3 regions of the Pseudomonas sp. 05L36 genome follow, and region 2 is predicted to be linked to each of the others. Evidence: predicted binding sites of a transcription regulator. Region 2 holds the regulator's gene; each other region holds the start of a gene.
The links. Region 2 encodes sigma-54, which starts transcription at its own class of promoters, with help from an activator protein. Its sites were predicted from a motif close to ANTGGCATNNANNTTGCTNT; they were not measured.

Region 1 (9,877 bases), on a different contig from region 2:
TGTTGCTGGCGAAAATCGACGACAAGGCACCGTTGGACGGCTACACCGATCCGCAGAAAACCGCCAAGGTCGTGTTCCAGGATGTGTTCGAGAGGGGTGACCGCTACTTCAACACCGGCGACCTGTTGCGCAACATCGGTTTCGGTCATGCGCAGTTTGTCGACCGCCTGGGCGATACCTACCGCTGGAAGGGCGAAAACGTCTCGACCACGGAGGTTGAAAACATACTCCTGCAACACCCGCATATTTCCGAAGCCGTGGCCTATGGCGTGGAAATCCGCAACACCAATGGCCGCGCCGGGATGGCGGCGATCACGCCTGCCGAATCCCTGGCAACCCTGGACTTCAGCGAACTGCTGGCCTTCGCCCGTGAGCAAATGCCGGCCTATGCGGTGCCGTTGTTCCTGCGGGTGAAAGTGAAAATGGAAACCACCGGAACGTTCAAATATCAGAAGACCCGACTCAAGGACGAGGCCTTCGACCCGGGTAAAACCGGAGATGACCCGATCTATGCCTGGCTGCCGGGGACCCAGACTTACGTGCAGGTCACCGAGCAGTTGTTGTCCGACATTCACGGCGGAAAGTACCGCTATTGAATCTGGCTATGGCGGCCCATGAGAAAAAACAAGTGACAGTGCCGGGGCCGCTCGGGAAACTGTCGGCTTTTACGAATGACAGAAAAGGGAGTGCCCAATGTCAGACAAAAGCCGCCAGATGACCCCCGAAGAAGCCGCCGAATTCACCGAACAGGTATTCAACAAGGCACGGGAGGGCGATGCGGCAATGATGGCCGCGCTGCTGACCAAGGGTTTGCCGCCGAACCTGCGTAACCACAAGGGCGATACCTTGCTGATGCTGGCCGCGTACCACGGCCACGTGGACACGGTAAAAGTCCTGCTGGAGCACAAGGCCGACCCGGAGATCCGCAACGACAACGGCCAGAGCCCGATTGCCGGCGCCGCCTTCAAGGGCGACCTGGCGGTGATCAAGGCATTGGTCGAGGGTGGCGCGCAGGTTGAAGGCTCGTCCTTCGATGGCCGCACGGCGCTGATGATGGCGGCGATGTTCAACCGCGTTGAAGTGGTCGATTACCTGATCGGCGAGGGCGCCGACCCGAAAGCCAAGGACGCCAATGGCATCACCGCGCTGGAAGCGGCTAAAACCATGGGCGCTACCGATACGGTTGCTCAGCTTGAGTAGCTGATTGGCTGATTGCTTTAAAAGATCGCAGCCTTCGGCAGCTCCTACATTGAGTGGCGTACACCTGTAGGAGCTGCCGAAGGCTGCGATCTTTTTTGGCTTGCGCTATCCTTCGCGCCCTCAACATTCCCCTCGCTACAGGATCCGCCCCATGAAAGCCGCACTCGTCGAACTCATCAGCAAAATCAGCTCCGGGTGCATGGGCGAAGACGAAATCCTCAAGGTCGCGGACGAAGCGGCCCAGGCCTACGCCGATCAGGATGCTTTCCTGACCGCCAATCCGGACATCAACTACGACGACAGCTTCCCGATCCCGTTGGGTGAGTGGGTGGTGGTCGGCAGCCTGCCGGAAACGGTGCTGTTCCAGGCGGACACCTACATGGATCTGTTCGCGCAAATCGTCGCCTCGTTCGGCCCGGGCGTGGAGTTCAATCTCAAGCCCAAGCAACTGGCGAAGACCGAAGCCCTGACCGCGCTCAACCGCATCCAGGTGCAGATGAGCAGCATGAACAAGGAAAACGGTGGCTACACGCTGATGAACTTCAGCCAGTTGCTCGATGACGAATTGCAGGTGGTGCTGGTCTACGGCAATGACCTGCCACGCGTGCTGGAATTGTGCGCCGAAGTCGGCATCGTGGCCGCGCCATCCCTGGAAGCCTTGAAAGTGGCGATCCACGTCTGATAGCCAAACACTGTCAATAAAAAGGAACCCTCGCGGCGACCGTCTATCCTGAGAGGGCAAATCACTCTTCAGGAGCGTCACCATGGGTTCCACGTTCAACAGCCTGGTTGCCTTGATCATTTTTGCCCTGGACATCTGGGCCATCATCAACGTCTTCAAAAGTAGCGCCGAGACCGGGATGAAAATCCTCTGGGTGCTGCTGATTGCGCTATTGCCAGTGCTGGGACTGATCATCTGGGCCATCGCCGGACCGCGGGGCAACGTCAAATTCTAAACAGGCGACACTGAACCTGTGGGTACTTCGATGACGAAGGTTCGACCTGTCATGTTCCGCGACGTAGAATGCGCGCCTTTCCCGGTCAATCGAGACGCTCGAATGACCATCATGGGCGGGTAACCGTCCGTTGCCACCCGCATTCATCGGAGCACTTCCCATGAGCAACACCCCGACCAGCGACTACCTGGAAACCCTTTACGAAGGCTACGGCCAGCGTTTTCGCATGGAAAAACTGCTGCACGAAGTGCGCACCGAGCACCAGCACCTGGTGATCTTCGAGAACCCGCGCATGGGCCGGGTGATGGCGCTGGACGGCGTGATCCAGACCACCGAAGCCGACGAGTTCATCTATCACGAAATGCTGACTCACGTGCCGATCCTCGCCCATGGCACCGCCAAGCGTGTGCTGATCATCGGCGGCGGCGACGGCGGCATGTTGCGTGAAGTGGCCAAGCACCGCAGTGTCGAGCACATCACCATGGTCGAGATCGACGGCACCGTGGTCGACATGTGCAAGGAATTCCTGCCGAACCACTCCAACGGTGCATTCGAAGATCCACGCCTGAACCTGGTGATCGACGACGGCATGCGTTTCGTCGCCACCACCACTGAAAAATTCGACGTGATCATTTCCGACTCCACCGACCCGATCGGACCGGGGGAAGTGCTGTTCTCGGAAAACTTCTACCAGGCCTGCCACCGCTGCCTTAACGAAGGCGGCATCCTGGTGACGCAGAACGGCACGCCGTTCATGCAGATCGAAGAAGTGAAGACCACCGCCGGTCGCCTGCGCAGCCTGTTCCCGGACTGGCACTTCTACCAGGCCGCCGTGCCGACCTACATCGGTGGCTCGATGACCTTTGCCTGGGGCGCGACCAATACCGCTTATCGCAAGTTGTCCCGCGAAACCCTGCAACAGCGTTTCACGGGCAGCGGCATCATCACCCGCTACTACAATCCAGAAATCCACATCGGTGCGTTCGCCTTGCCGCAATACGTGTTGCAGGCAGTGAACAAGCCAAGCAACGACTGATGGGTTGAAACACAGACCTGTAGGAGCGAGCCTGCTCGCGATGGACGTGAACGATGACGCGGGATGTCTGATTTAACGCGGCGTTCTCAAGTTTTTCGCGAGCAGGCTCGCTCCTACAGAGATCTGCGATGGGTGCAGATCCACCGGAACAATTAGCCAGCTAACAAGGTCGAGATAGAGGTAAGCCCATCCATGGGTTTTATCGAGGAGGCACCAATGCAAAAGTGGAAAATCACTTTCGTGGATGATCACGGTGAAACTGTCGACGAAGTCTTTGAGTGCGACGAGTGCCCGGATAACGAACGCGCTGCCAAACTCATCAAGGCCCGGCTCCTTCCTATTGCCGCCGAACTGGATCTGAACGATCTGGAAGGGCGAACCGCTGACGCCAGCGTCAAGAACCTCAAGACCCAGAACAGCATTCAAATCCTCGGCATTACTCCAATCTGAACGGCACCTGTCGCATTCACATCCAGGCCTTGGCAGAGGCTCTATCTTGAGGCTACTCTGCAAGCGAGATCAGCGAATGAATCGCTAAGGTCTGGTCTTGTCAGCTCCATGCTTGTTTCCCGCCGGCACATCGGTTGCCGTCGCTCGCGCTGTTCGGTTGCGGGTGAGGGAGTACGGAAAGTCTATCCATCGTTTTGAGGAGGACGTTTCATGAGCACAGCCTATCAAGAAGACATCAGCAGCAGCGTGTTGCGCCGCATGAAAGAAGGCGGTTTTGACTTTTCGCGGTTTCATCCCATCGAGTTCTACGCCATTTTCCCGGACGAGGAGCGGGCACGCAGGGCGGCAGGTCATTTCCACCGTGGTGAAGCCCTGGATGCGCAAGTCAGTGTGCGCGACGATGGCGCCTGGGCGCTGGAGTTGTGCAAAGTCATGTATGCCACCTACGACGATATCGGCGATTTCGAACAGGGTTTCGAAGCAGTGGTCGAGCCGTTGGGCGGCATCATCGAAGGCTGGGGTGTGAAACAGGAGGTACGAGGGCGACTCGCATAACCTTATGAACAGTGACAACCAGCAATGACGGCTGACCTTCGGGTTGGCCGTTTTCGTTTTCGCCGACAGGACATTGAACACGACCCCGTAGGAGCTGCGGTGCGGCGATCCGACTTGCCAGCGAAGGCGTCCCCGAAGAGCGACGCATGACTCAGGGGCCCCTTCGCCAGCAAGCTGGCTCCTACAGACTATGCTGGTGATAGGCGATCACAGCGCCTTGCAATGAAGCGGGGGCAATCAGGTTGGGGCATTTGTCGCACAGGATTGGTGCGGCGCGTGCGTCTTGATTATCCAACCGATTGAAATCTAAGCGTTTATGCCGATGGCACGGGCCTTGCGAAGGTCTGGACGTCCGAGTGACAAGGAGTACGGCATGATCCGCAACTATTTTGATGAGATGTACGATGCCGGCGGCCAGGTCCGCCCGCATTATCGGGAGTTTGCCCGTTGGCTGGCCGAGACGCCTGACGAGCTTCTGGCACAACGGCGACGCGAGGCCGATCTGCTGTTTCATCGCGCCGGGATTACTTTCACGCTCTACGGTGATGAGCAAGGGACAGAGCGCCTGATTCCCTTCGACACCATTCCCCGCAGCATCCCCGCCAGCGAGTGGCGCGTCGTCGAGCGCGGCTGCATCCAGCGGGTCAAGGCGTTGAACATGTTCCTCGCCGACCTCTACCACGAACAGCGCATCATCAAGGCGGGCATCATTCCGGCCGAGCAGGTGCTGGCCAACGAGCAGTACCAGTTGGCGATGCAGGGCCTGGATCTGCACCGCGATATCTACTCGCACATCTCCGGCGTCGACCTGGTGCGTGACGGCGATAGCACCTACTACGTGCTCGAAGACAATCTGCGCACACCGAGCGGCGTCAGCTACATGCTCGAAGACCGCAAGATGATGATGCGCCTGTTCCCCGAGCTGTTCGCGGCGCAACGCATCGCTCCTATCGACCATTACCCGAACCTGCTGCTCGACACACTGAAAAGCTCAAGCCCGATCGATAACCCGAGCGTGGTGGTGCTGACGCCGGGGCGCTTCAACAGTGCGTTCTTCGAACATGCGTTCCTGGCGCGGGAAATGGGCGTGGAACTGGTGGAGGGCGCTGACCTGTTCGTGCGTGACGACAAGGTCTACATGCGCACCACCGACGGGCCGAAAGCGGTTGACGTGATTTATCGTCGCCTTGACGACGCCTTCCTCGATCCCCTGGCCTTCAACCCGGAATCGATGCTTGGCGTGCCGGGGCTGTTGTCGTCCTACCGTTCCGGCAACGTGGTGCTGGCCAATGCCATCGGCACGGGGGTGGCGGACGACAAGTCGGTGTATCCGTTCGTTACCGACATGATCCGTTTCTATCTGGACGAAGAACCGATCCTGAAGAACGTGCCGACCTGGCAGTGCCGCAATCCGTCCGAGCTTTCCCACGTGCTGGCCAATCTTCCAGAACTGGTGGTCAAGGAAACCCAGGGCTCCGGCGGCTACGGAATGCTGGTGGGGCCGGCGGCGACGGCGGCGGAAATCGAAGCCTTCCGCGCGCGGATCATCGCCAAGCCCCATGCGTATATCGCGCAACCGACGCTGTCGCTGTCGACCTGTCCGACCTTTGTCGAAAACGGCATCGCTCCACGCCACATCGACTTGCGGCCGTTTGTCCTGTCGGGTCGTGAAACCCGGGTCGTGCCCGGCGGCTTGACCCGCGTCGCCCTGCGCGAAGGCTCCCTGGTGGTCAATTCCTCCCAGGGCGGCGGAACCAAGGACACCTGGGTGGTCGAGGATTAAAGGAAGCCTGTCATGTTAAGTAGAACTGCCTCGGATTTGTATTGGATGTCGCGTTACCTGGAGCGGGCGGAAAACCTCGCCCGGATGCTCGACATCAGCTATTCGCTGTCGCTGATGCCGCAAGACGGTCGTGGCGACGGTTTGCACGAACTGGCCATGCCACTGTTGATCACCGGCACCCTGGACGATTACCTGGAGCGCCATGGTGAATTGCATGCCGAACGGCTGCTGCATTTCTTCGCCCTGGATGCGGCCAACCCGGCGAGCATCTACAGCTGCCTCGGTGCCGCACGGGCCAGCGCCCATGCGGTGCGTGGGCGCATCACCGCCGACATGTGGGAAAACATCAACGCCACGTGGCTGGAAATTCGCGGCATCGCCGAACAGGGCCTCAGTCGCTACGGCATGAGCCGTTTCTGCGAGTGGATCAAGGAACGTTCCCACCTGTTCCGGGGCGCGTCCTACGGCACCATCATGCGTAACGATGCGTTTCGCTTTATTCGTCTGGGGACCTTTATCGAGCGGGCGGACAACACCTTGCGCCTGCTCGATGCCCGCTACGAAATGGCCGGCGACCAAGCCGAAGCGGTCAGCGATGGCACCGCTCACGCCTATTACCAATGGAGCGCGTTGTTGCGGGCGTTGTCGTCGTTCGAGGCCTACACGGAAATCTACCGCGATGCCCCCGGTGCCCGGCATGTGGCGGAATTGCTGTTGTTGCGGGCCGATGTGCCGCGATCCCTGCGCGCCTGCACCGAAGAAATCGACCTGATCCTCGCGCAATTACCGGGGGCCAATGGTCGTCCAGCACAACGCCTGGCGGCAGAAATGGACGCACGCCTGCGCTACACCGGCATCACCGAAATTCTTGACGAAGGCCTGCACGCCTGGCTGACCGAGTTCATCCCGCTGGTGCGCCAGTTGGGTAACGCGATTCACAGTTCTTATCTGGAGGCCGCATGAGACTTTCCATTAGCCACGAGACCACCTACCACTACGAAGACAAGGTGCGGGCGAGCATCCAGTATCTGCGCCTGACTCCCCACGACAGCGAGCGTCAGCACGTGCTCAGCTGGCAGCTCGACCTGCCGCGTCCGGTGCGGGCGCAACTCGATCCGTTCGGCAACATCCTGCATGTGCTGACCTTGGACGAACCGCACGAGGCGATCATCATCGGCGCCCGTGGCCAGGTCGATATCGACGAATGGCGTGAGGCCGAACACGAGAGCCAGTCGGCGCTGCCGTTTCTGCGCTTCACCCGTTTGACCGAAGCCGATGCCGCCCTGCGTGCGTTCGCCGAGAAGGAATGCAGGCAACGCCGCGATCGCACGGCGCTGATCGATCTGATGCATGGCCTTAACCAGCATATGACCTACACGCCGGGCTCCACGGAAGTGGACACCAGCGCGGCCCAGGCCTTTGCCGGACGCTCCGGTGTGTGTCAGGACCACACCCACGCGTTTCTCGCCTGTACCCGCAGCCTGGGCATTCCTGCGCGTTATGTGTCGGGCTATCTGTACAGCGAAAACAGCGAACACCTGGCCAGCCACGCCTGGGCCGAAGCCTGGCTGGATGATGCCTGGTACAGCTTCGACGTGACCAATGAACTGGCCCGGCCGGAACGTCACCTGAAGCTGGCGGTGGGCCTGGACTACCTGGATGCCTGTCCGGTGCGCGGGATGCGCCGGGGCGGCGGGTGTGAGCAGATGCACGCCAAGGTGCTGGTTTCACCGACGCCGGCGCCGGTGATTTCAGTGCAGCAGCAGTAACAGGCAGAGGTGATCCCTGTGGGAGCGAGCTTGCTCGCGATAGCGGAGTGTCAGTCACAAAAGTACTGACTGAAATGACGCCATCGCGAGCAAGCTCGCTCCCACAGGTACTATGTTGTTACGGCTTCACCTTGCGCCCCACCATATGCTTCAAATACCCCACCAGCATCCCCAGATCTCCATCCGGCAACACCTCGGTCGAGAACCCGGGCATCTTCGCCTGCGGCCACTGGCGCAAACTCTGTGGATCGCGAATGTAGCGCAGGAGGAAGTCCGCGCCGAAGTACTCGGTCGGGTTGTACGGAATATTCAGGTCCGGCCCGAATTGCGCGTCCCCGGCGCCGTTGAGTCGATGGCAGGCCAGGCAATTCTTCTGGAACAACGCAAATCCCTTGTTCACCGGATCATCCGCCTTCAACGCCGGATCGGGCAGCAGGGCAGGGAAACGCTCGGCCACGGGCGCCAGGCGTTTGATGCTCGCCACCTGGAACGGCCACTGTTCGGGGCTGATGTTGCCGGCCTGCGGATTGCTCCAGACCAGATAGAACGGCCCGGCGCCCGGCTTGCCTTCCGATAGCGGTGGCCAGGGTTTGGCCGGGTCTTCAATCGCCAGCCATGCCTGTGCACCCTGGGTATTGAGCAGCGGCGCCGCGGCCATTTCGGCGGCAAAGCCATCCAGGGCCACGGCTTGCAGGTGGTCGTCAGGCTTGATGCCGGTCAGTAATGCGGACAGCGGCACCGCGCGGTAACTCATGTCCCGCTTGTAGGAAACGTCGTTGCTGATGTTGATGGTTTGAGCCTGAGGATGCTTGAGCAATTGCTCGGTCTGCCAGGTGCGACTGTTCGCGCCCAGCTCCAGGTTCAGCTGTGCGGCATACAGGGGCGAGCCGAACAGCATGGCCCCGAGCAGAATGAGCATTTTCAAGTGATCGCCGTCCATGTCGTGCAAGTGCCGCAAAGATTGGCACAGCCACGCTGGCCCGGGTAGCGGGCCAGTCACATTTTGAGAGTGGCAATTCAAAAACTGTGACGCCGTATCTTTTAGACGCGACTAGCCGATCACCTTGGTCAGGTTCGGCAATATCAACAACAGCGTGGTGGCGAAAAGGATGAGCCCGGCTTGACGTACTTTCGATTGTTTGAACATGGCTTGACCGCCTTTTTTGTTATTTCCTGATGCCTGCCCGCATAGCTCCATGGTGGCAGAGCGTTGCACTTCCTGTAGTGACGAGCGCCTCGGCAAAACCCGACGACAACTTCGTACAAGTTCACCTTAGAGCCCGCGTTGCGCTTGGTTTAGATCCATTTCATATGGAGTCGTTACGATTCGCTTTAAAAAAGGTATGAGGCCTATTGCCAGCTTCTTTGGCGCCCGTTGGCTAGACAGCTTGGTGTCTTGAATCGGTTAATCCGGTAGCTGACTACCGTCCGTCTGAGCGTGAGCGTCAACGTCTGTGAGCGCTGCGGTCATTGAATCAAACGTGGCTCGGGCCAAGAGTGGGCACTCGGTATTTACCCATCTGCACTGCGGTTCGAGGACGTCATGACCCAAGCATTGATTTTCGACGCGTTACGCACGCCCCGTGGCAAAGGCAAGGCCGATGGCGCCTTGCACAGCGTCAAGCCGGTGAACCTGGTTGCCGGTTTGCTCACCGCGCTGCAACGGCGCACGGCTCTGGATACCAGTCAGGTCGATGACGTGGTGCTCGGCTGCGTGACACCGATTGGTGATCAAGGTTCCGACATCGCCAAGACCGCCGCTCAGGTGGCCGATTGGGATGTCAGTGTGGCGGGAGTACAGATCAACCGTTTCTGCGCTTCGGGGCTGGAGGCAGTGAACCTCGGCGCGATGAAAGTGCGTTCCGGCTTCGAAGACCTGGTGGTGGTCGGTGGTGTCGAGTCGATGTCGCGGGTGCCGATGGGCAGCGATGGCGGGGCCTGGGCGCTGGACCCGGCGACTAACCTGCACAGCCACTTCACGCCACAGGGTGTGGGCGCCGACCTGATCGCCACCCTTGAAGGCTTCAGCCGTCAGGACGTCGATGCCTATGCGCTGCATTCGCAGCAAAAGGCTGCGCGGGCGCGGGCCGACGGTTCGTTCAACAAGTCGCTGGTGCCGGTGCAGGAC
Region 2 (9,877 bases):
GCTGGTCGGGTGTGCTGCTGCATGAAGCCGTCGGTCATGGCCTGGAAGGCGACTTCAACCGCAAGGGCAGCTCGGCTTATAGCGGGCGCATGGGCGAGATGGTCGCATCGAAGCTGTGCACCATTGTCGATGACGGCACCCTGGCCGGTCGCCGCGGCTCGTTGAGCGTCGACGACGAAGGCACGCCGACCGAGTGCACCACGCTGATCGAAAACGGCGTACTCAAAGGCTACATGCAGGACAAGCTCAACGCGCGCCTGATGGGCGTGGCGCGTACCGGTAACGGCCGTCGCGAATCCTACGCGCACCTGCCGATGCCGCGCATGACCAACACCTACATGCTCGCCGGCGAAAGCGACCCGGCGGAAATCATCGCCTCGGTGAAGCGCGGCATCTACTGCGCCAACCTGGGTGGTGGTCAGGTGGACATCACCAGCGGCAAGTTCGTGTTCTCCACCAGCGAGGCGTACCTGATCGAGGACGGCAAGATCACCGCTCCGGTCAAGGGCGCGACTCTGATCGGCAACGGGCCGGAAGCCATGAGCAAGGTGTCGATGGTCGGTAATGACCTGTCGCTGGACAGCGGTGTGGGCACGTGTGGCAAGGATGGGCAATCGGTGCCGGTGGGTGTCGGCCAGCCAACGCTGAAGATTGATGCGATCACCGTGGGTGGCACGGGCGCATAAGGATAGGGACATCTCCTGTAGGAGCTGCCGAAGGCTGCGATCTTTGCCTTTTTTAATGATCAAAAGATCGCAGCCTTCGGCAGCTCCTACAAGAGCTTCGGAGAATTAACGCAGACCGCGTTGAGTCTCGTCCAGCTCACGGATGTACTTGAAGATTTTACGGCTGGAAGCAGGAGGCTTGTTTTGCGCAACCTCATGCTGGGCCTGACGGATCAGGGAACGCAATTGCTGGCGGTCCGCGTCCGGGTAGTCGACGACGAATTTCTCCAGAACGGCATCGTCGCCGGCGATCAGACGATCGCGCCAGCGCTCCAGGTTATGGAAGCGTTCGTTGTATTGACGGGTGGAGGCATCGAGTTGATCGAGCAGAACCAGAATGGCGGCAGTGTCCTGATCGCGCATCAGTTTGCCGATGAACTGAAGGTGCCGTTTACGCGCGATGTTCGCGGTGTGCTTGGGCGCATCGGCCAGAGCCCGACGCATTCCGTCGGTCAAGGGCAGTTTTGCCAGCAAGTCAGGCTTGAGTGTTGTAAGGCGCTCGCCAAGGTCAACCAGAGCATGCAGCTCGCGTTTAACCTGGGATTTGCTTTTTTCTCCCGTATCGAGGGAGTCGTCGTAAGAATCAACCATGGTGGCCGTCCGCAAAGAAACGCCGCCATGATAACCAGTCGGGGGCCGCTTGTCCGGCCCGGTCGCTCGATGACCGTTACCGAAAGCAGAATTTGAGTGGAGAACAGCATGAGTGCAGTTGAAAGCGTCGGCCCACAAGCGTTGCCGGCACTGCAGGAACAAGTCGAGCAGATCATCGCTGAAGCCAGGCGCCAGGGCGCCAGCGCCTGTGAAGTGGCGGTGTCACTGGAGCAGGGCTTGTCGACCACGGTGCGTCAGCGTGAAGTCGAAACGGTAGAATTCAACCGCGATCAGGGTTTTGGCATCACCTTGTACGTCGGTCAGCGCAAAGGCTCGGCCAGCACATCGGCCAGTGGTCCGGAAGCGATTCGCGAAACCGTCGCCGCGGCACTGGCCATCGCCAAACACACTTCGGAAGACGAAGCCTCGGGCCTGGCGGATGCCGCGCTGATGGCGCGGGATATTCAGGATTTCGACCTGTTCCACCAATGGGACATCACTCCGGAACAAGCCATCGAACAGGCCTTGGCCTGTGAAGCCGCGGCGTTTGCTGCCGACAGCCGGATCAAGAACGCTGACGGCACCACTCTCAGTACCCATCAGGGTTGCCGCGTTTATGGCAACAGCCACGGGTTTATCGGTGGTTACGCATCGACTCGTCACAGCTTGAGCTGCGTGATGATCGCCGAAGCGGACGGCCAGATGCAGCGCGATTACTGGTACGACGTGAACCGCCAGGGCAATCTGCTGGCCGATCCGGTCAGCATCGGCCAGCGTGCCGCGCAACGGGCGGCGAGCCGTCTGGGAGCGCGTCCGGTGCCGACTTGTGAGGTGCCGGTGCTGTTTTCCGCAGAGTTGGCCGGGGGCCTGTTTGGCAGTTTCCTGTCGGCGATTTCCGGCGGCAGCCTGTATCGCAAGTCTTCGTTCCTTGAGGGCACTCTCGGCCAGAAGCTGTTTCCGGAGTGGCTGACCATCGACGAACGTCCGCACTTGATGCGAGCCTTGGGCAGCGCGGCGTTCGATGGCGATGGCCTGGCAACCTACGCCAAACCGTTCGTCGAAAAAGGCGAGTTGGTGTCGTACATCCTCGGTACCTACTCCGGCCGCAAGCTCGGCATGCCAAGTACGGCCAACGCCGGCGGCGTGCACAACCTGTTCGTCACCCATGGTGATGAAGACCAGGCGGCCTTGCTGCGGCGCATGGGACGCGGACTGTTGGTCACCGAGTTGATGGGCCAGGGGCTGAACATGGTCACCGGCGATTATTCCCGGGGCGCAGCGGGTTACTGGGTCGAGAACGGCGAAATCCAGTTCGCGGTCCAGGAAGTGACCATCGCCGGCAACATGCGCGATATGTTCAAACAGATCGTTGCCGTGGGTAACGACCTGGAACTGCGCAGCAACATTCGCACTGGTTCGGTGTTGATCGAGCGGATGACGGTGGCGGGCAGCTAAGCTCAGACCGTTGCATAAAAAAGGCGCGCCACCCAATGGGTGGCGCGCCTTTCTTTTGATGTTTATTCGCCTTCGTCGAAGTAGTTATTGATCAAGGCTACCAGCGCGTCCATCGCTTCCTTTTCCTGCTCGCCTTCCGTGCTCAGATGGATTTTGGTGCCCTTACCGGCAGCGAGCATCATCATGGCCATGATGCTTTTACCATCTACTGTGGATTCAGGTGTGCGTCCTACCCTGATCGTGCAGTCCTTGAACTGGCCGGCGACCCCGACGAATTTTGCAGAAGCACGGGCATGCAGGCCCAGCTTGTTGATGATTTCGATTTCCAGAGCAGGCATCGCGATGTGAATCCTTTAGCTGAGGTCGCGGTGGCGAACCTGGACGTTCTTCAGGGTTTTTTGCAGCGCCTGCCCCAGACGCTCGGTCAGGTAGACGGAGCGGTGATGTCCGCCAGTGCAGCCAATGGCAATGGTGACATAGGCGCGGTTGCTGGCGGCAAAACGAGGCAGCCACTTTAGCAGGTATGTGGAAATGTCCTGGAACATCTCTTCGACATCCGGCTGTGCCGCCAGGTATTCGGCAACCGGTTGATCGAGCCCGGACTGCTCGCGCAATTCCGGTTTCCAGTAAGGGTTGGGCAGGCAACGCACATCGAACACCAGGTCGGCGTCCACCGGCATGCCACGCTTGAACCCGAAGGATTCCACCAGGAACGCAGTGCCCGGCTCGGGCTGATTCAACAGACGCAGTTTGATGGCGTCGCGCAGCTGGTACAGGTTCAGGCTGGTGGTGTTGATCTTGAGATCGGCGAGGTCGGCAATCGGCCCGAGCAGGTCGCTCTCGACGCTGATGGCTTCGGCCAGCGAGCGGTTGGCGTTGGTCAGGGGGTGACGACGGCGGGTTTCCGAGAAGCGCTTGAGCAAGGTTTCTTCGTCGGCATCCAGGTACAGCACATCGCACTGGATGTGGCGGTTGCGGACTTCTTCGAGCAGATCGGGGAAGCGTGACAGGTGGCTGGGCAGGTTGCGCGCATCAATGGAAACGGCGACCAGCGGCTGTAGCAGCTCGGTATGAATCAAGGCTCGTTCGGCCAGTTCCGGCAGCAGACCGGCAGGCAGGTTGTCGATGCAGTAGTAGCCGTTGTCCTCAAGAACGTCGAGGGCGGTACTTTTACCTGAGCCGGAACGGCCACTGACGATGATCAAGCGCATGATTACTGACCGTTTTGCTCGTCCAGGACAACCTGATACAGGGCTTCGTTGCTTGCAGCATTACGCAGTTTTTCGCGAACTTCCTTGCGGTCGAGCATGCTGGCGATTTGTCGCAGCAGCTCAAGGTGCGCATCGGTGGCGGCTTCCGGGACCAGCAATACGAACAGCAAGTCAACCGGCGCGCCGTCGATGGCGTCGAAGTCGATAGGGGCGTCCAGGTGCATCAATGCACTGATGGGTGAAACACAGCCCTTGAGACGGCAGTGTGGAATAGCGATGCCGTTGCCAAAACCGGTGGAGCCGAGTTTTTCACGGGCAATCAGTGCCTCGAAGACATCTTGCATCTCCAGGGCCGGCACTTCGCGGGCGATCAGATTGGCAATTTGCTCGAGGGCTTTCTTTTTACTGCCGCCCGGCACGTTCACCAGGGAACGGCCGGGGGTCAGGATACTTTCAAGTCGGATCATGGGTTGGGAGTGTTAACGACCGGTTGCACCCTGGAGGAGGCTCTGGGTCTTTTCCTTATGCTTTTTGAGTTGTTTATCCAGCTTGTCGGTGAGTGCGTCGATCGCGGCGTACATATCGGTATGTTCCGCGTTGGCGACCACTTCATTCCCGGGAATATGCAGCGTGGCTTCGATTTTCTGCTTCAGTTTTTCGACGGTCATCGTGACCTGCACATTAGTGATCTTGTCGAAATGTCGCTCCAATCGTTCGAGTTTTTCGCCGATGTAGGTGCGAAGAGGTTCGGTCACTTCCAGTTGGTGTCCACTGATGTTGACTTGCATACAGCTTCTCCTTCGTTGCCAGTGCATAAAGCGGCAGGCAGAAATGCCTGCCACTGGAACGCTGTGGCGTGGCTCTACATCAACCGCTTGCGTTCGCTCGAAGGCGCGATCCCGAGGGATTCGCGGTACTTGGCGACGGTGCGGCGAGCCACCTGAATGCCTTGTGCCTCCAGTAAACCAGCGATCTTGCTGTCACTCAATGGCTTTTTCTGATTTTCCGCGGCAACCAGTTTTTTGATGATCGCGCGGATCGCCGTGGACGAGCATTCGCCGCCTTCGGAGGTGCTGACGTGACTGGAGAAAAAGTACTTCAGTTCATAAATGCCCCGGGGGGTGTGCATGAACTTCTGGGTGGTCACCCGTGAAATCGTCGACTCATGCATGCCGACCGCTTCGGCGATGTCATGCAGGACCAACGGCTTCATGGCTTCGTCGCCATATTCGAGGAAACCACGCTGATGCTCGACGATCTGGGTGGCAACCTTCATAAGGGTTTCATTGCGGCTTTGCAGGCTCTTGATGAACCAGCGGGCCTCCTGCAACTGATTGCGCATGAACGTGTTGTCGGCGCTGGTGTCGGCGCGGCGCACGAAACCGGCGTACTGGGCGTTGACCCGCAGCCGTGGCACCGACTCCTGATTCAGCTCCACCAGCCAGCGCTCGTTGTCCTTGCGCACGATAACGTCAGGAACGACATACTCGGCTTCGGTGGACTCGATCTGCGAACCCGGGCGCGGGTTGAGGCTCTGGACCAGCTCGATGACCTGGCGTAGTTCATCTTCCTTGAGCTTCATGCGGCGCATCAGTTGGCTATAGTCGCGGCTGCCAAGCAAGTCGATGTAATCGGTGACCAGGCGCTTGGCCTCAGCCAGCCAAGGGGTCTTGGCGGGTAGCTGGCGCAATTGCAGCAGCAGGCATTCGCCCAGGTTGCGGGCGCCGATGCCGGCGGGCTCGAATTGCTGGATGCGATGCAGGACCGCTTCGATTTCGTCCAGTTCGATGTCCAGTTCCGGATCGAAGGCGTCGAGGATTTCCTCGAGGGTTTCGTCCAGGTAGCCCTGATTGTTGATGCAGTCGATCAGGGTCACGGCGATCAGGCGATCGGTGTCGGACATCGGGGCCAGGTTCAGTTGCCACAGCAAGTGGCTTTGCAAGCTTTCGCCGGCCGAGGTACGGGTGGTGAAGTCCCACTCGTCGTCGTCATTGCTGGGCAGGCTGCTGGCGCTGGTCTGGTAAACGTCTTCCCACGCGGTGTCGACGGGGAGTTCGTTGGGGATGCGCTCGTTCCAGTCACCCTCATCGAGGTTATCAACCGTCGGGGCGGTTTCCTGGTAGGAGGGTTCCTGGATGTCGGTGTTGGGCTTCTGTTCGGCGTTGTCGGCCAAGGGGTCGGTGTTATCGAAGTCGTCGCCTTCTTCCTGGCGTTCGAGCATCGGATTGGACTCCAGGGCCTCCTGGATTTCCTGTTGCAGGTCCAGGGTCGACAATTGGAGCAGGCGGATAGCCTGTTGCAGCTGCGGTGTCATCGTCAGCTGCTGGCCCATTCTCAAGACTAGCGATGGTTTCATGGCAGGGGCTTAACACCTTATTCGCCGGCGCACACGCGCCATCCACTACAGGGCGCCGGGGCGCCAAACATAAGCAAATTATATGCCTGAAACTGTCGTGTTTGCCTAGAGCACTGTAACAATAAAAAAGAGTTGTTTTTTATCGAGACAAGCGCTCGTCGACCAGTCTCGCACCTCGGTGTCTTACAGGCGGAATTCGTGGCCCAGGTACACTTCCTTCACCAGGTCGTTGGCCAGGATGGTTTCAGCGTCGCCTTCGGCGATCAGTTGGCCGTCGTTGACGATGTAGGCGGTTTCGCAGATATCCAGGGTTTCACGAACGTTGTGGTCGGTGATCAGCACGCCAATGCCTTTGGCCTTGAGGTGGTGAATGATCTGCTTGATGTCCCCGACCGAAATCGGGTCCACGCCGGCGAAGGGTTCGTCGAGGAGGATGAATTTCGGGTTGGTGGCCAGGGCTCGGGCGATTTCCACGCGACGGCGCTCACCACCAGACAGGCTCATGCCGAGGTTGTCGCGGATGTGGCTGATGTGGAATTCCTGCAGCAGGCTTTCCAGTTCCTTGCGCCGACCGGCCTTGTCGAGTTCCTTGCGGGTCTCGAGGATGGCCATGATGTTGTCGGCCACCGACAGTTTGCGGAAGATCGATGCTTCTTGCGGCAGGTAGCCGATACCAGCCTTTGCGCGGCCGTGCATCGGCTGGTGGCTGATGTCCAGGTCATCGATCAGGACGCGGCCCTGGTCGGCCTGCACCAGACCGACGATCATGTAGAAGCAGGTGGTCTTGCCGGCGCCGTTCGGGCCAAGCAGGCCGACGATCTGACCGCTGTCGATGGACAGGCTGACGTCGCGCACGACCTGGCGGCTCTTGTAGCTCTTGGCCAGATGCTGAGCTTTCAGAGTTGCCATTACTGGGCCTTTTTCTCGTCGGTTTTCTTCTTCGGCTGGATCACCATGTCGATACGCGGACGCGACTCGGTCACCTTGCTGCCGGTGGCGCGACCGGCGCTGGCCAGCTTCTTCTCGGTGTCGTAGACGATTTTCTCACCTTGGGTGGTGTTGTTGTCCTTGTCGATGACTTTGGCCTTGTCGATCAGCACAACGCGATTTTGCGTTGCGTGGTACTGGATGGTCACACCCCAGCCCTGGACGGGTTTGGTGTCGCCCGCCGTTTGCAGTTGCTCGAAGTAGGCCAGGTTGCCCACCGAGGTAACCACGTCGATGTCGCCATTCGGGGTGCGGGTCATGGTCACCTTGTTGCCGGTAACCTTCATCGTACCTTGGGTAATGATCACGTCACCGGTATAGATGGCAATACCTTGCTTGTCGTCCAGTTGGGCATCGTCGGCCTGAATGCGGATAGGCTGCTGTTGATCTTCCGGCAGAGCCCAGGCGCTCACGCTTCCCAGTGCTGCGCCCAGACTGAGCAAAATCGGGAGGGTTTTAACGAGCCTCATACTGTCCTCTTACGTTCGATAGCAGGTGTATCCTGCTTTCTTTCAAATACGCCTTCATTCCCTTGCCAGTCGATACACCGCCAGCGCCGTCGATTCTAACGTCTTGCTCTGTCTGCGCATATTGCTGCTGCGGGAACACGGTCATGCGGGTGCTGGTGATCAGGGTTTTACGGTTTTTCTCGTCGAAGCGCGTGATGCGCACGTCATCGATCAGTTCGACCTGTGTGCCATCAGGGTTGACCTCGCCGTGCAGGCTCTGGACGTGCCACGGAAATTCAGTGCCGCGGAACACATTCAGGTCGGGGTTGGTCAGCAATGTCACCTCGGTCGCTTTCAGGTGCTCGACCTTGTCGGACACCAGATCATATTGCAGCTTGCCGTCCGGCAGGTACTGCACGCTGTGGGCGTTGATGGCGTAATAGTCGATCGCGCTTTCATCGACCGGCGTTACCGGCTTGTCGAGGAAGCGTTCCGGGCTGATGTTCCAGTAGCCAGCCGCGGCGAATATCGCCGCGATGCAACTGTACATCAGGGTGTTGCGAAACTTTTTGCTCAGCATAGTGGGCTCACAGGTACGCCGCATTGGCCGCATCGAGGCGGTCCTGGGCGCGCAGGATCAGTTCGCAGAATTCGCGAGCGGCACCTTCACCACCACGGGCGAGGGTGATGCCGTGAGCGTGTTCACGCACGAAGCTGGCGGCATTGGCCACCGCCATGCCCAGGCCGACGCGGCGAATCACCGGCAGGTCCGGCAGGTCATCGCCGAGGTAGGCCACCTGTTCATAGCTCAGGTTGAGTTGGGCCAGCAGTTCGTCGAGTACCACCAGTTTATCCTCACGACCCTGATAGAGATGCGGGATGCCGAGGTTTTTGGCTCGTCGCTCGACCACCGGAGTCTTGCGGCCACTGATGATGGCGGTCTGCACGCCGGCGGCCATCAGCATCTTGATGCCCTGGCCGTCGAGTGTGTTGAACGTCTTGAATTCGCTGCCGTCTTCGAGGAAGTACAGGCGCCCGTCGGTCAGCACGCCATCGACATCGAACACCGCCAGTTTGATCTGTTTACCGCGTTGCAGCAGGTCCGCACTCATTACATTACTCCTGCACGCAGCAAGTCGTGCATGTTCAGGGCGCCGACCGGGCGGTCTTCGCTGTCGACCACGACCAATGCGTTGATTTTATGGTCTTCCATGATTTTCAGCGCTTCGGCAGCGAGCATCTCGGCGCGCGCGGTCTTGCCATGGGCCGTCATGACCTGGTCGATGATGGCGTTGTGGATGTCGATACTGCGGTCCAGTGTGCGGCGCAAATCGCCGTCGGTGAAGATTCCGGCCAGTTTGCCGTCGGCTTCCAGAATGACGGTCATGCCCAGGCCCTTGCGGGTCATTTCCATCAGGGCATCCTTGAGCAGGGTGCCGCGCTGGACCTGCGGCAGTTCCTGGCCTGCGTGCATGACATTTTCCACTTTCAGCAGCAGGCGTCGGCCCAGGGCACCACCGGGATGGGAAAAGGCGAAGTCTTCGGCGGTAAAGCCACGGGCTTCCAGCAGCGCGACTGCCAGGGCGTCGCCCATGACCAGGGCGGCGGTGGTCGACGAGGTTGGTGCCAGGTTCAGCGGGCAGGCTTCGTGCTCGACGTGAACATTCAGGTTGACCTCGGCGGCCTTGGCCAGCGCGGAGTCAGGATTGCCGGTCATGCTGATCAATTGAATGCCCAGGCGCTTGATCAGCGGCAGCAGGGTCACGATTTCATTGGTGGAGCCGGAATTCGAGAGCGCCAGAATGATGTCGTCGCGGGTAATCATGCCCATGTCGCCGTGGCTGGCTTCTGCCGGGTGCACAAAAAATGCCGTGGTGCCGGTGCTGGCCAGGGTCGCGGCAATCTTGTTGCCGATGTGCCCCGACTTGCCCATGCCGACCACGACCACGCGGCCCTTGCTGGCCAGAATCATCTCGCAAGCGCGTACGAAATCAGCATCGATATGGGGCAGCAGGCCTTGCACGGCTTCTACCTCGAGGCGGATGGTGCGTTGTGCTGATTGAATCAGGTCGCTGGATTGGCTCATGTCAGAAATCGTATAGC
Region 3 (9,877 bases), on a different contig from region 2:
ATTGGGCGATAAAGTCCGCGCTCAGGCGCAGCGCACCCGTGCCACCCGGTGTCTGGGTGGCGCCGGCGCGTTGTGCGCTGATCAGCTTCGAGTCGGCGCCCAGCACCAGCTCATTGATCGCTTTGCCGAACGCCGGCTCGCCGTGACCGCCGATGTAGGTCTTGGTGGACTGACTGTCCACCAGACGTTGCTCGGCAAGCTTCACCGACTGGAGAATCGGCGTCAGGCCCTGGGCGTCTTTGTAGACGCCCACGCCCAAATCGAACTTGCGCGGGTTCGGGTCCTGCGCGTAGGCCTCCATCAGGCCGAGGATCGGGTCGCCAGGTACTCGACCGATGGCGTCGAAATGCATTATTTGCGGCCCTCGGCGTCCTTCGCCACTTCGTCAGTGCGCGCGGCCATGATGAAGTCGTTGCGGTGCAGACCCTTGATCGAGTGGCTCCACCAGGTCACGGTGACTTTGCCCCACTCGGTCAGCAGGCCCGGGTGATGGCCTTCGGCCTCGGAGATTTCACCGACGGCGTTGGTGAACGCCAGGGCGTGCTTGAAGTTCTTGAACAGGAAGACCTTTTCCAGCTGCATGATGCTGTCACGTACTTCGATGTTCCAGTCCGGGATCTGCTTGATCAGGATCGGCAGTTCTTCGTCGCTGACTTGTGGGGCGTCGGCGCGGCAGGCTTCGCAATGGGCTTGAGTTAATGCGGTCATGATGTGTTCCTGAAATCGAATGTTGGGAAATCGGCCCTCAGTGCTACCACGCTAATCCAAAGCGATGGTTTCTGACAGGCTCACTTGATTCTAAAAGCGGCGGATCACGCGGCTTTTGGTTTTGGCGGAAATTTCGGTGTGTGCAGACCCATCTGCATCGCTTGCTTGACCATGCCCATGATGTCTTCGTGAGCGAGGTCGAACAGACGCTTGAGATTTGGCAACGCGAAGTACAGTGGCTGCAAGATATCGATGCGGTAGGGCGTGCGCATGCATTCCAGCGGATCGAACGCCTGATGCTCAGGCTCGTCCGACAGGCAATACACGGTCTCTTTCGGAGAAGACAGAATGCCGCCGCCGTAGATGCGTTGGCCTTGCGGAGTGTCGACCAGGCCGAATTCGATGGTCATCCAGTACAGGCGCGCCAGGTACACACGTTCCTCCTTGGACGCCTTGAGGCCGAGTTTGCCGTAGGTGTGGGTGAATTCGGCGAACCACGGGTTGGTCAGCAGCGGGCAGTGACCGAAGATCTCGTGGAAAATGTCCGGCTCTTGCAGGTAGTCCAGTTCTTCGCGGGTACGAATGAAGGTCGCCACCGGAAACTGCTTGCTGGCCAGCAATTCGAAAAAGGTCTGGAAGGGAATCAGTGCGGGAACCCGGGCAACTTGCCAGCCGGTGGTTTCACCGAGGACCTTGTTGATTTCGCCGAGTTGAGGAATGCGGTCGTGGGGCAGACCGAGTTTTTCGATACCGTCCAGGTACTCCTGGCACGCACGCCCTTCGATCACTTTCAGTTGGCGAGTGATCAGCGTGTTCCACACCGCGTGTTCTTCGGCGGGGTAGTCGATAAAACCTTGCGCATCGGGCTCGCGAGCCACGTATTGCGTCTGCTTCATGCTGCTCTCCTGCTAGGGGATTTCGTTCTTGTTATGTACTGCTATGGACCTAGAAATACCCCAAGGATTGCACTGTTGCAGCAAGTGTCCGGCGTCATGCGTAGGAAAATTCCCCGATAATCGTAAAGTTTTCGTTACGTATTGGTCGTGATCGCGCAGTTATTGAGATTTCACGGTTTGAAAAATGCTTTGCCTGTCACATAATCTTGACGACTATCTGAGCGCCCACGCAGAAAAATCCCTGCCATTGGCCTCGTCCTTCACTGTTTGGGCCTTTATATGCGTATCAAAGTCCACTGCCAGAACCGCATCGGCATCCTGCGCGACATTCTCAATCTGCTGGTGGAGTACGGGATCAACGTGGCCCGCGGTGAGGTGGGTGGTGAGCATGGCAACGCCATCTACCTGCATTGCCCGAACCTGATCAACATTCAGTTCCAGGCCTTGCGTCCGAAGTTCGAAGCGATTGCCGGGGTGTTTGGCGTCAAGCGTGTAGGGCTGATGCCCAGCGAGCGTCGGCACATGGAGCTCAACGCTCTGCTCGGTGCGCTGGAGTTTCCGGTGCTGTCGATCGACATGGGCGGTTCCATCGTCGCGGCCAACCGGGCAGCGGCGCAGTTGCTCGGGGTGCGGGTCGACGAAGTGCCGGGGATTCCCCTGTCGCGCTACGCCGAGGATTTCGATTTGCCGGAACTGGTGCGCGCCAACAAGTCGCGGATCAACGGGCTGCGGGTCAAGGTCAAGGGTGACGTGTTCCTGGCCGACATCGCGCCGCTGCAATCGGAGCATGACGACAGCGAAGCCATGGCCGGTGCGGTGCTGACATTGCACCGCGCCGATCGGGTGGGCGAGCGCATCTACAACGTGCGCAAGCAGGAATTGCGTGGCTTCGACAGCATCTTCCAAAGCTCGAAAGTCATGGCTGCCGTAGTGCGCGAAGCGCGGCGCATGGCGCCACTCGATGCACCGCTATTGATAGAAGGCGAAACCGGCACCGGCAAAGAATTGTTGGCGCGGGCCTGCCATCTGGCCAGTCCTCGTGGGCAGTCGCCATTGATGGCGCTCAACTGCGCCGGCCTGCCCGAGTCCATGGCCGAGACGGAATTGTTCGGTTACGGCCCCGGTGCCTTCGAAGGGGCGCGGGCAGAAGGCAAGCTCGGGCTGCTGGAGCTGACGGCGGGCGGTACGCTGTTTCTCGATGGCGTCGGGGAAATGAGCCCGCGCTTGCAGGTGAAGTTGCTGCGCTTCCTGCAGGACGGTTGCTTCCGTCGTGTAGGCAGTGATGAAGAGGTCTACCTTGACGTGCGAGTGATCTGCGCGACCCAGGTCGACCTGTCCGAATTGTGCGCTCGCGGTGAGTTCCGCCAGGACCTCTATCACCGCTTGAATGTCTTGTCGCTGCACATCCCGCCGCTGCGCGAATGCCTCGACGGCTTGACGCCGCTGGTGGAGCACTTCCTCGATCAGGCCAGCCGGCAGATTGGTTGCCCGCTGCCCAAACTCGCCCCGGCGGCCATGGAGCGTCTCAGTCACTACCATTGGCCGGGTAACGTGCGGCAACTGGAGAACGTGCTGTTCCAGGCGGTTTCCCTGTGCGACGGCGGGACGGTCAAGGCCGAGCACATTCGTTTGCCGGACTATGGTGTGCGTCAGCCCCTTGGCGATTTTTCGCTGGAGGGTGGGTTGGACGAGATCGTCGGGCGTTTCGAGAAGGCGGTGCTGGAGCGGCTGTATTCCGAGCATCCGAGCAGCCGGCAGCTGGGCAAGCGGTTGGGGGTTTCGCATACCACCATTGCCAACAAGTTGCGTGAATATGAGGTGGGCAAGACTGAGTCATAGCTGAGGCCTGCTGCGTTTGTGCTGGCCTCATCGCGAGCAAGCTCGCTCCCACAGTGGTTCATCGGCGGACACACAATCTGTGATCACCAGTGACCCAGTGGGAGCGAGCTTGCTCGCGATGGCGGTTGTGGCCGTTGCCCACGGTCACACCTTGCCACCCACTGGCATGACACCGCCGGTTTTTCGTCTCTGATACAAATCACAAATCCCCTCTGAATCCCCAAAGTCCCCTGTTTGCCGGGCCTGGCGCCGCCAAAAACAAGTTGGTCTGCAAATTGCTTATGGCTCAGCAGTACAGCAGTGGGCGGCAAACGTCCGGCAGGCAGAGGAAAGAGTGTGGACAAGTACCTTTATGTGGCAATGACCGGCGCCAGCCAGAATGCACTGGCGCAAAAGGCGCATGCCAACAACCTCGCGAACATCTCCACCAACGGCTTCCAGAAAGACCTGGAGCAAGCTCGTTCAATGCCGGTGTTCGGTGACAGCTTTCCGGCGCGTGCGTTTGCCATGTCCGAACGCCCGGCCACCGATTTCTCCCCTGGCTCACTGGTGGAAACCGGCCGCGACCTCGACGTTGCCGTGCAAGGCAACGGCTGGATTGCCGTACAGAATCCCGATGGCGGTGAAAGCTATGTGCGCACCGGCAGCCTGAACGTTGACGCCCTGGGCGTGCTGCGCGCCGGCAACGGCATGCCGGTCATGGGCAATGGCGGGCCGATTGCGGTGCCGCCGGAGCAGCAGATCGAAGTCGGCGAGGACGGCACCATCAGCATCCGTGCGATGGGCGAAGGTCCCCGGGTGATGGCTGAAGTCGACCGCATCAAGCTGGTCAACCCGGACCTCAAGAACATGACCAAGGGCCTGGATGGTTCGATCCACACCAAGGACGGCGCGCCTGCGCAGGCCGATGCCGGCGTCAAGCTGGTGTCCGGGTTCCTCGAGTCGAGCAACGTCAATGCCGTGGAAGAGATGACCTCGGTTCTGGCTTTGTCCAAGCAGTTCGAGCTGCACATCAAGATGATGAACACCGCCAAAGACGATGACCAGGCCATGGCTCGGGTCTTGCAGATCAGCTAATTACCAGAACGTCGCGCCGTAAAACAGGCGCACGAGGAGAATCGAATGCTTCCGGCTCTATGGGTTGCCAAGACAGGCCTGTCCGCCCAGGACACCAACCTGACCACCATTTCCAACAACCTGGCCAACGTGTCGACCACGGGTTTCAAACGTGACCGCGCCGAGTTCCAGGACCTGCTCTACCAGATCAAGCGCCAGCCAGGCGCCCAGTCGACCCAGGACAGCGAACTGCCTTCGGGTCTGCAACTGGGTACCGGTGTGCGCATCGTCGGCACCCAGAAAAACTTCACCGCCGGCAGCCTGCAAACCACCGAGCAGCCACTGGACATGGCCATCGACGGTCGCGGTTTCTTCCAGATCCTGCAACCGGACGGCACCACGTCCTACACCCGTGACGGTACCTTCCACCTGGACTCCAACGGCCAGATCGTCAACGCCAGCGGCTTTGCCCTGGAGCCGGCGATTGTCATTCCGAACGACGCGCAGACCTTCACGGTCGGTCGCGACGGCACCGTGTCCATCACCATTGCCGGCAACCCGGCTGCCCAGGTGATCGGCAACCTGCAAACCGCCGACTTCATCAACCCGGCCGGCCTGCAGGCAGTAGGCAACAACCTGTTCCTGGAAACCGCCGCCAGTGGCGCGCCGCAAGTCGGCACTCCGGGCCTGAACGGTTTCGGCACCACGCTGCAGAACACCCTGGAAACGTCCAACGTCAGCACCGTTGAGGAGATGGTCAACATGATCACCACCCAGCGCGCCTACGAGATGAACTCCAAGGTGATCTCCACCGCCGACCAGATGCTCTCGTTCGTAACGCAGAATCTGTAATCAAGTCTATGTGCGGCCATGAGGCTGCCTGCAACACCGTGAGGTAGGGTCATGAATCGCTATGTATCTGTTCTGGCACTGAGTGGGATCACCGCGCTCGCAGGTTGCGTGCCTGCGACGCCCAAGCCCAATGACCCTTACTACGCGCCGGTGTTGCCGCGTACGCCATTACCGGCGGCGGCGAACAACGGCTCGATCTATCAGGCCGGTTTCGAACAGAACCTCTACAGTGACCGCAAGGCGTTCCGGATCGGTGACATCATCACCATCACCCTGAACGAAAGGACCCAGGCCAGCAAAAACGCCAACTCGCAAATTGGCAAGAACAGTAAGGCCAGCATCGGCCTGACCTCGCTGTTCGGCTCCACGCCCAACACCAACAATCCGTTTGGCAGTGGTGACCTGAGTCTGGACGCCAGCTATGAAGGCGACCGCGCGACCAAGGGCGACAGCAAGGCAGCCCAGGGCAACACCCTGACCGGCTCGATCACCGTGACCGTCGCCGACGTGTTGCCCAACGGCATCATCGCGGTACGCGGCGAGAAGTGGATGACCCTCAACACCGGCGATGAACTGGTGCGGATTGCCGGCCTTGTTCGCGCCGATGACATCTCTACCGACAACACCGTGTCGTCGACCCGTGTCGCCGATGCGCGCATCACCTACTCGGGCACCGGTTCGTTCGCCGATGCGAGTCAGCCAGGCTGGTTCGACCGTTTCTTCCTCAGTCCGCTGTTCCCTTTCTAGGTGGTCCGTTTGAATCTTAAACACCTCATGGTGGCCGCCTTGATGCTGTCCGCCGCGTTCAACGCGCACGCCGAGCGCCTGAAGGACATCGCCAGCATTTCCGGCGTGCGTTCCAACCAGTTGATCGGTTACGGCCTGGTGGTCGGGCTTAACGGCACCGGTGACCAGACGACGCAAACCCCGTTCACCCTGCAGACCTTCAACAACATGCTCTCGCAGTTCGGCATCAAGGTGCCGCCGGGTTCGGGCAACGTGCAGTTGAAGAACGTCGCGGCGGTGTCGATCAGTGCCGATTTGCCGGCGTTCGCCAAGCCGGGGCAGCAGGTCGACATCACCGTTTCGTCCATCGGTAACTCCAAGAGCTTGCGCGGCGGCACCTTGCTGCTGACACCGCTCAAGGGTATCGACGGCAATGTCTATGCGGTGGCTCAGGGCAACCTGGTAGTCGGTGGTTTCGATGCGGAAGGTCGCGACGGCTCGAAGATCACCGTCAACGTTCCGTCGGCCGGTCGCATCCCCGGTGGTGCCTCGGTGGAGCGTGCGGTGCCGAGCGGTTTCAACCAGGGCAACAGCCTGACGCTGAACCTCAACCGTTCCGACTTCACCACCGCCAAGCGCATCGTCGACAAGATCAACGACATGCTCGGCCCTGGCGTGGCCCAGGCCATCGACGGCGGTTCGATTCGCGTCACCGCGCCGCTCGATCCAAGTCAGCGTGTCGACTACCTGTCGATCCTGGAAAACCTTGAAGTCGATCCGGGCCAGGCGGTCGCGAAAGTCATCATCAACTCCCGTACCGGCACCATCGTGATCGGCCAGAACGTCAAGGTTTCCCCGGCCGCCGTGACCCACGGCAGTCTGACCGTGACCATCACCGAAGACCCGATCGTCAGCCAGCCCGGCCCTCTGTCCAATGGCACGACAGCAGTTGTGCCGCGTTCGAAGGTCAACGCCCAGCAGGAAGCCAAGCCGATGTTCAAGTTCGGCCCAGGCACCACCCTCGACGAGATCGTGCGGGCGGTGAACCAGGTCGGCGCGGCACCGGGAGACTTGATGGCCATCCTCGAAGCGCTGAAGCAGGCCGGCGCCCTGCAAGCCGACCTGATCGTGATCTGAGGACGGCCATCGTGGATATGCGCAAGAGCGGTCTGGTCAGCAGCAGCGATTCGGGCTCCTATTCGGACCTCAATCGTCTGAATCAGCTCAAGGTCGGCGACAAGAACAGCGACGGCAACATGCGCAAGGTGGCGCAGGAGTTCGAATCGCTGTTCCTCGGGGAAATGCTCAAGTCGATGCGCTCGGCCACCGAAGCATTGGGTCAGGACAATCCGATGAACACCCCGGCGGCCAAGCAGTACCAGGAAATGTACGACCAGCAGCTGGCCGTTTCCATGTCCCGCGAGGGCGGTGGTATCGGCCTGGCGGACGTGCTGATGCGCCAGATGTCGAAGAACAAACCCATGGCGCCGGGCGAGGCCGCCGCCGCGTCGGCTGCCAGGCAAGAAGCGGCGAAAGCGGCTGCACAAACGCCGCTGGCGGCTGGCACGGTTGCGCTCAACGGGCCGTTGTCGCGGGTCAACGGCCAGCGTCCGTTGTGGGCCTCGCGCTCGGTCCATGCCCAGCAAGAGGCGGGCGAGGGCGCTCATCGCAATGACATGGTGCTGATCAATCAGCGGCGCCTGGCATTGCCGCCGAAGCTGGCTGATCGTCTGTTGGCCGGGCTGGTGCCTTCGGCGACGACCGCCACTGCAACAGCCAACGCAACCCAATTGCCGCAGCGCACGACCACCACCGGTACCGGTCCGTTGTACAACGGCGACTGGCTGGCGAATGCGCAGCAGGCTTCCACTGGAGGCATGCAGATTTACGGTCGCGCCATGGCGCAGATTCCTCTGGCGCCACCGAAGAAGGCTTTCAGCTCCGCCGACGATTTCGTCAACACCATGTTGCCGATGGCCAAGGACGCGGCGGCCCGGATCGGTGTCGATCCACGTTACCTGGTGGCCCAGGCGGCCCTGGAAACGGGTTGGGGCAAGTCGGTCATGCGCCAGCAGGACGGCAGCAGCAGCCACAACCTGTTCGGCATCAAGGCCGGCAACAGCTGGCAGGGCAATTCGGCGCGGGCGATCACCAGCGAATTCCGCAACGGGCAGATGGTCAAGGAGACGGCCGAGTTCCGCTCCTACGATTCCTACAAGGACAGTTTCCATGACCTTGTGACTTTGCTGCAGACCAATAATCGCTATCAAGATGTCGTGAAGTCGGCCGATAACCCAGAACAGTTTGTACGCGAGTTGCAGAAGGCCGGTTACGCAACCGACCCGGACTACGCAAGCAAGATTTCGCAGATAGCCAAGCAGATGACGAGTTACCAGAACTACGCTGCGGCGGGCGTTTCCACCACGCCTTTATAGGCACAAGGTATAAGGTCTGAACCATGAGTTTGCTCAATATCGGGATGTCGGGGCTGAGTGCTGGCCATAACTCGTTGGTGACGACCGGCAACAACATTGCCAACGTCGACACCGCCGGGTACTCGCGCCAGCAATCTGTGCAGAGCACCAAAGGCTCGATTCAGTACGGCAACGTGTTCATCGGTACCGGCACAACGCTGGCCGATGTGCGTCGCGTGTATAACTCGTATCTCGATTCGCAGCTGCGTACCGCTACCTCGCTCGACAGCGAAGCTACGTCGTACAACGCACAGGCCACGCCGCTGGACGCCACGCTTTCCGATTCCAACACCGGGCTGACCGGTGTGCTGCAAAAATTCTTCACCTCGATGCAAGGCGTTTCGACCTCGGCCACCGACGACACGTCCCGCCAGTCGGTGCTGACCGGTGCCCAGGCCTTGTCCGCCCGCTTCAATTCGATTGCCAAGCAGTTGAACGACCAGAACACCAACCTGAACGGCAGCCTGGGCGACATGGCGGACCAGGTGAACAAGCTGTCCACCACGATTGCCACGCTTAACCAGAAGATTTCCGAGCTCTCCACCGGCACCAACCAGCCAAACGACCTGCTGGACTCGCGCAACGAAGCCGTGCGCCAACTGTCCGAGCTGGTCGGTACCCAGGTGGTCGAGCGCGGCAACAGCTACGACGTCTACATCGGCAGCGGCCAGCCACTGGTGGTCGGCAACACCACCAATACACTGCAAACCGTGCCAGGCAAGGACGATCCATCGCGCATGGCGCTACAGCTCAACCGTGGCTCCAGCACCATCGACGTCACCTCGGTGGTCAGCGGCGGTGAAATCGGCGGCCTGTTGACGTATCGCAAGGAAGTCCTCGACCCTTCGCTCAATGAGCTGGGGCGCGTGGCACTGGTGGTGGCCGACCAGATCAACAGCCAGCAGGCGCAAGGCATCGACAAGAACGGTGATTTCGGCGCGGCGATCTTCAACAACATCAACAGTGCCGCACTGGTCAGCCAGCGCAGCATTGCGGCGGCGGGCAACAGTGCCGGCTCCGGCAACCTGGATGTCACCATCAAGGATACCGGCAAGCTGACCACCAGCGACTATCAGGTGGCGTTCACCAGCGCCACCAACTACACCGTCAAGCGCTCGGACGGCACCGACATGGGCGCGTTCAGCACCACGACGACCCCGGCTCCGGTAATCGACGGTTTCAGCCTGAACCTGAACGGCGGTGCGCTGAGCGCCGGCGATTCGTTCAAGGTGACGCCGACCCGTGGCGCGGCGGCCGGTATCCAGACCGTGCTCACCGACCCGAAAAAAATCGCTGCCGCAGCCCCTTTGACCGGCGTGACCACTG

Region 1: a site for sigma-54 is predicted at 4,519-4,538, ahead of AC1DKH_RS12745 (circularly permuted type 2 ATP-grasp protein). Genes of this name have one in related genera too.
Region 3: a site for sigma-54 is predicted at 3,706-3,725, ahead of AC1DKH_RS23830 (flagellar basal body rod protein FlgF). Genes of this name have one in related genera too.

Annotation. Positions count from the first base shown of each region.
Region 1 is NZ_JBFTOU010000009.1:154,190-164,066, reverse strand. It holds gene AC1DKH_RS12780 (long-chain-acyl-CoA synthetase) at 1-596, shown strand, start outside; gene AC1DKH_RS12775 (ankyrin repeat domain-containing protein) at 694-1,200, shown strand; gene AC1DKH_RS12770 (hypothetical protein) at 1,352-1,882, shown strand; gene AC1DKH_RS12765 (PLD nuclease N-terminal domain-containing protein) at 1,965-2,156, shown strand; gene speE (polyamine aminopropyltransferase) at 2,317-3,192, shown strand; gene AC1DKH_RS12755 (hypothetical protein) at 3,409-3,642, shown strand; gene AC1DKH_RS12750 (ribonuclease E inhibitor RraB) at 3,853-4,197, shown strand; gene AC1DKH_RS12745 (circularly permuted type 2 ATP-grasp protein) at 4,571-5,980, shown strand; gene AC1DKH_RS12740 (alpha-E domain-containing protein) at 5,993-6,943, shown strand; gene AC1DKH_RS12735 (transglutaminase family protein) at 6,940-7,749, shown strand; gene AC1DKH_RS12730 (c-type cytochrome) at 7,868-8,689, opposite strand; gene AC1DKH_RS12725 (acetyl-CoA C-acetyltransferase) at 9,293-9,877, shown strand, end outside.
Region 2 is NZ_JBFTOU010000006.1:150,290-160,166, reverse strand. It holds gene tldD (metalloprotease TldD) at 1-686, shown strand, start outside; gene yjgA (ribosome biogenesis factor YjgA) at 792-1,316, opposite strand; gene pmbA (metalloprotease PmbA) at 1,425-2,771, shown strand; gene AC1DKH_RS09175 (HPr family phosphocarrier protein) at 2,834-3,109, opposite strand; gene rapZ (RNase adapter RapZ) at 3,125-3,982, opposite strand; gene ptsN (PTS IIA-like nitrogen regulatory protein PtsN) at 3,985-4,449, opposite strand; gene hpf (ribosome hibernation-promoting factor, HPF/YfiA family) at 4,462-4,770, opposite strand; gene AC1DKH_RS09155 (RNA polymerase factor sigma-54) at 4,845-6,338, opposite strand; gene lptB (LPS export ABC transporter ATP-binding protein) at 6,522-7,247, opposite strand; gene lptA (lipopolysaccharide transport periplasmic protein LptA) at 7,247-7,795, opposite strand; gene lptC (LPS export ABC transporter periplasmic protein LptC) at 7,782-8,354, opposite strand; gene AC1DKH_RS09135 (KdsC family phosphatase) at 8,362-8,886, opposite strand; gene AC1DKH_RS09130 (KpsF/GutQ family sugar-phosphate isomerase) at 8,886-9,860, opposite strand.
Region 3 is NZ_JBFTOU010000026.1:1,008-10,884, forward strand. It holds gene AC1DKH_RS23810 (amino acid aminotransferase) at 1-352, opposite strand, end outside; gene AC1DKH_RS23815 (4a-hydroxytetrahydrobiopterin dehydratase) at 352-708, opposite strand; gene phhA (phenylalanine 4-monooxygenase) at 813-1,604, opposite strand; gene AC1DKH_RS23825 (sigma-54-dependent phenylalanine hydroxylase transcriptional regulator PhhR) at 1,884-3,443, shown strand; gene AC1DKH_RS23830 (flagellar basal body rod protein FlgF) at 3,780-4,520, shown strand; gene flgG (flagellar basal-body rod protein FlgG) at 4,566-5,351, shown strand; gene flgH (flagellar basal body L-ring protein FlgH) at 5,403-6,098, shown strand; gene AC1DKH_RS23845 (flagellar basal body P-ring protein FlgI) at 6,126-7,214, shown strand; gene flgJ (flagellar assembly peptidoglycan hydrolase FlgJ) at 7,226-8,512, shown strand; gene flgK (flagellar hook-associated protein FlgK) at 8,536-9,877, shown strand, end outside.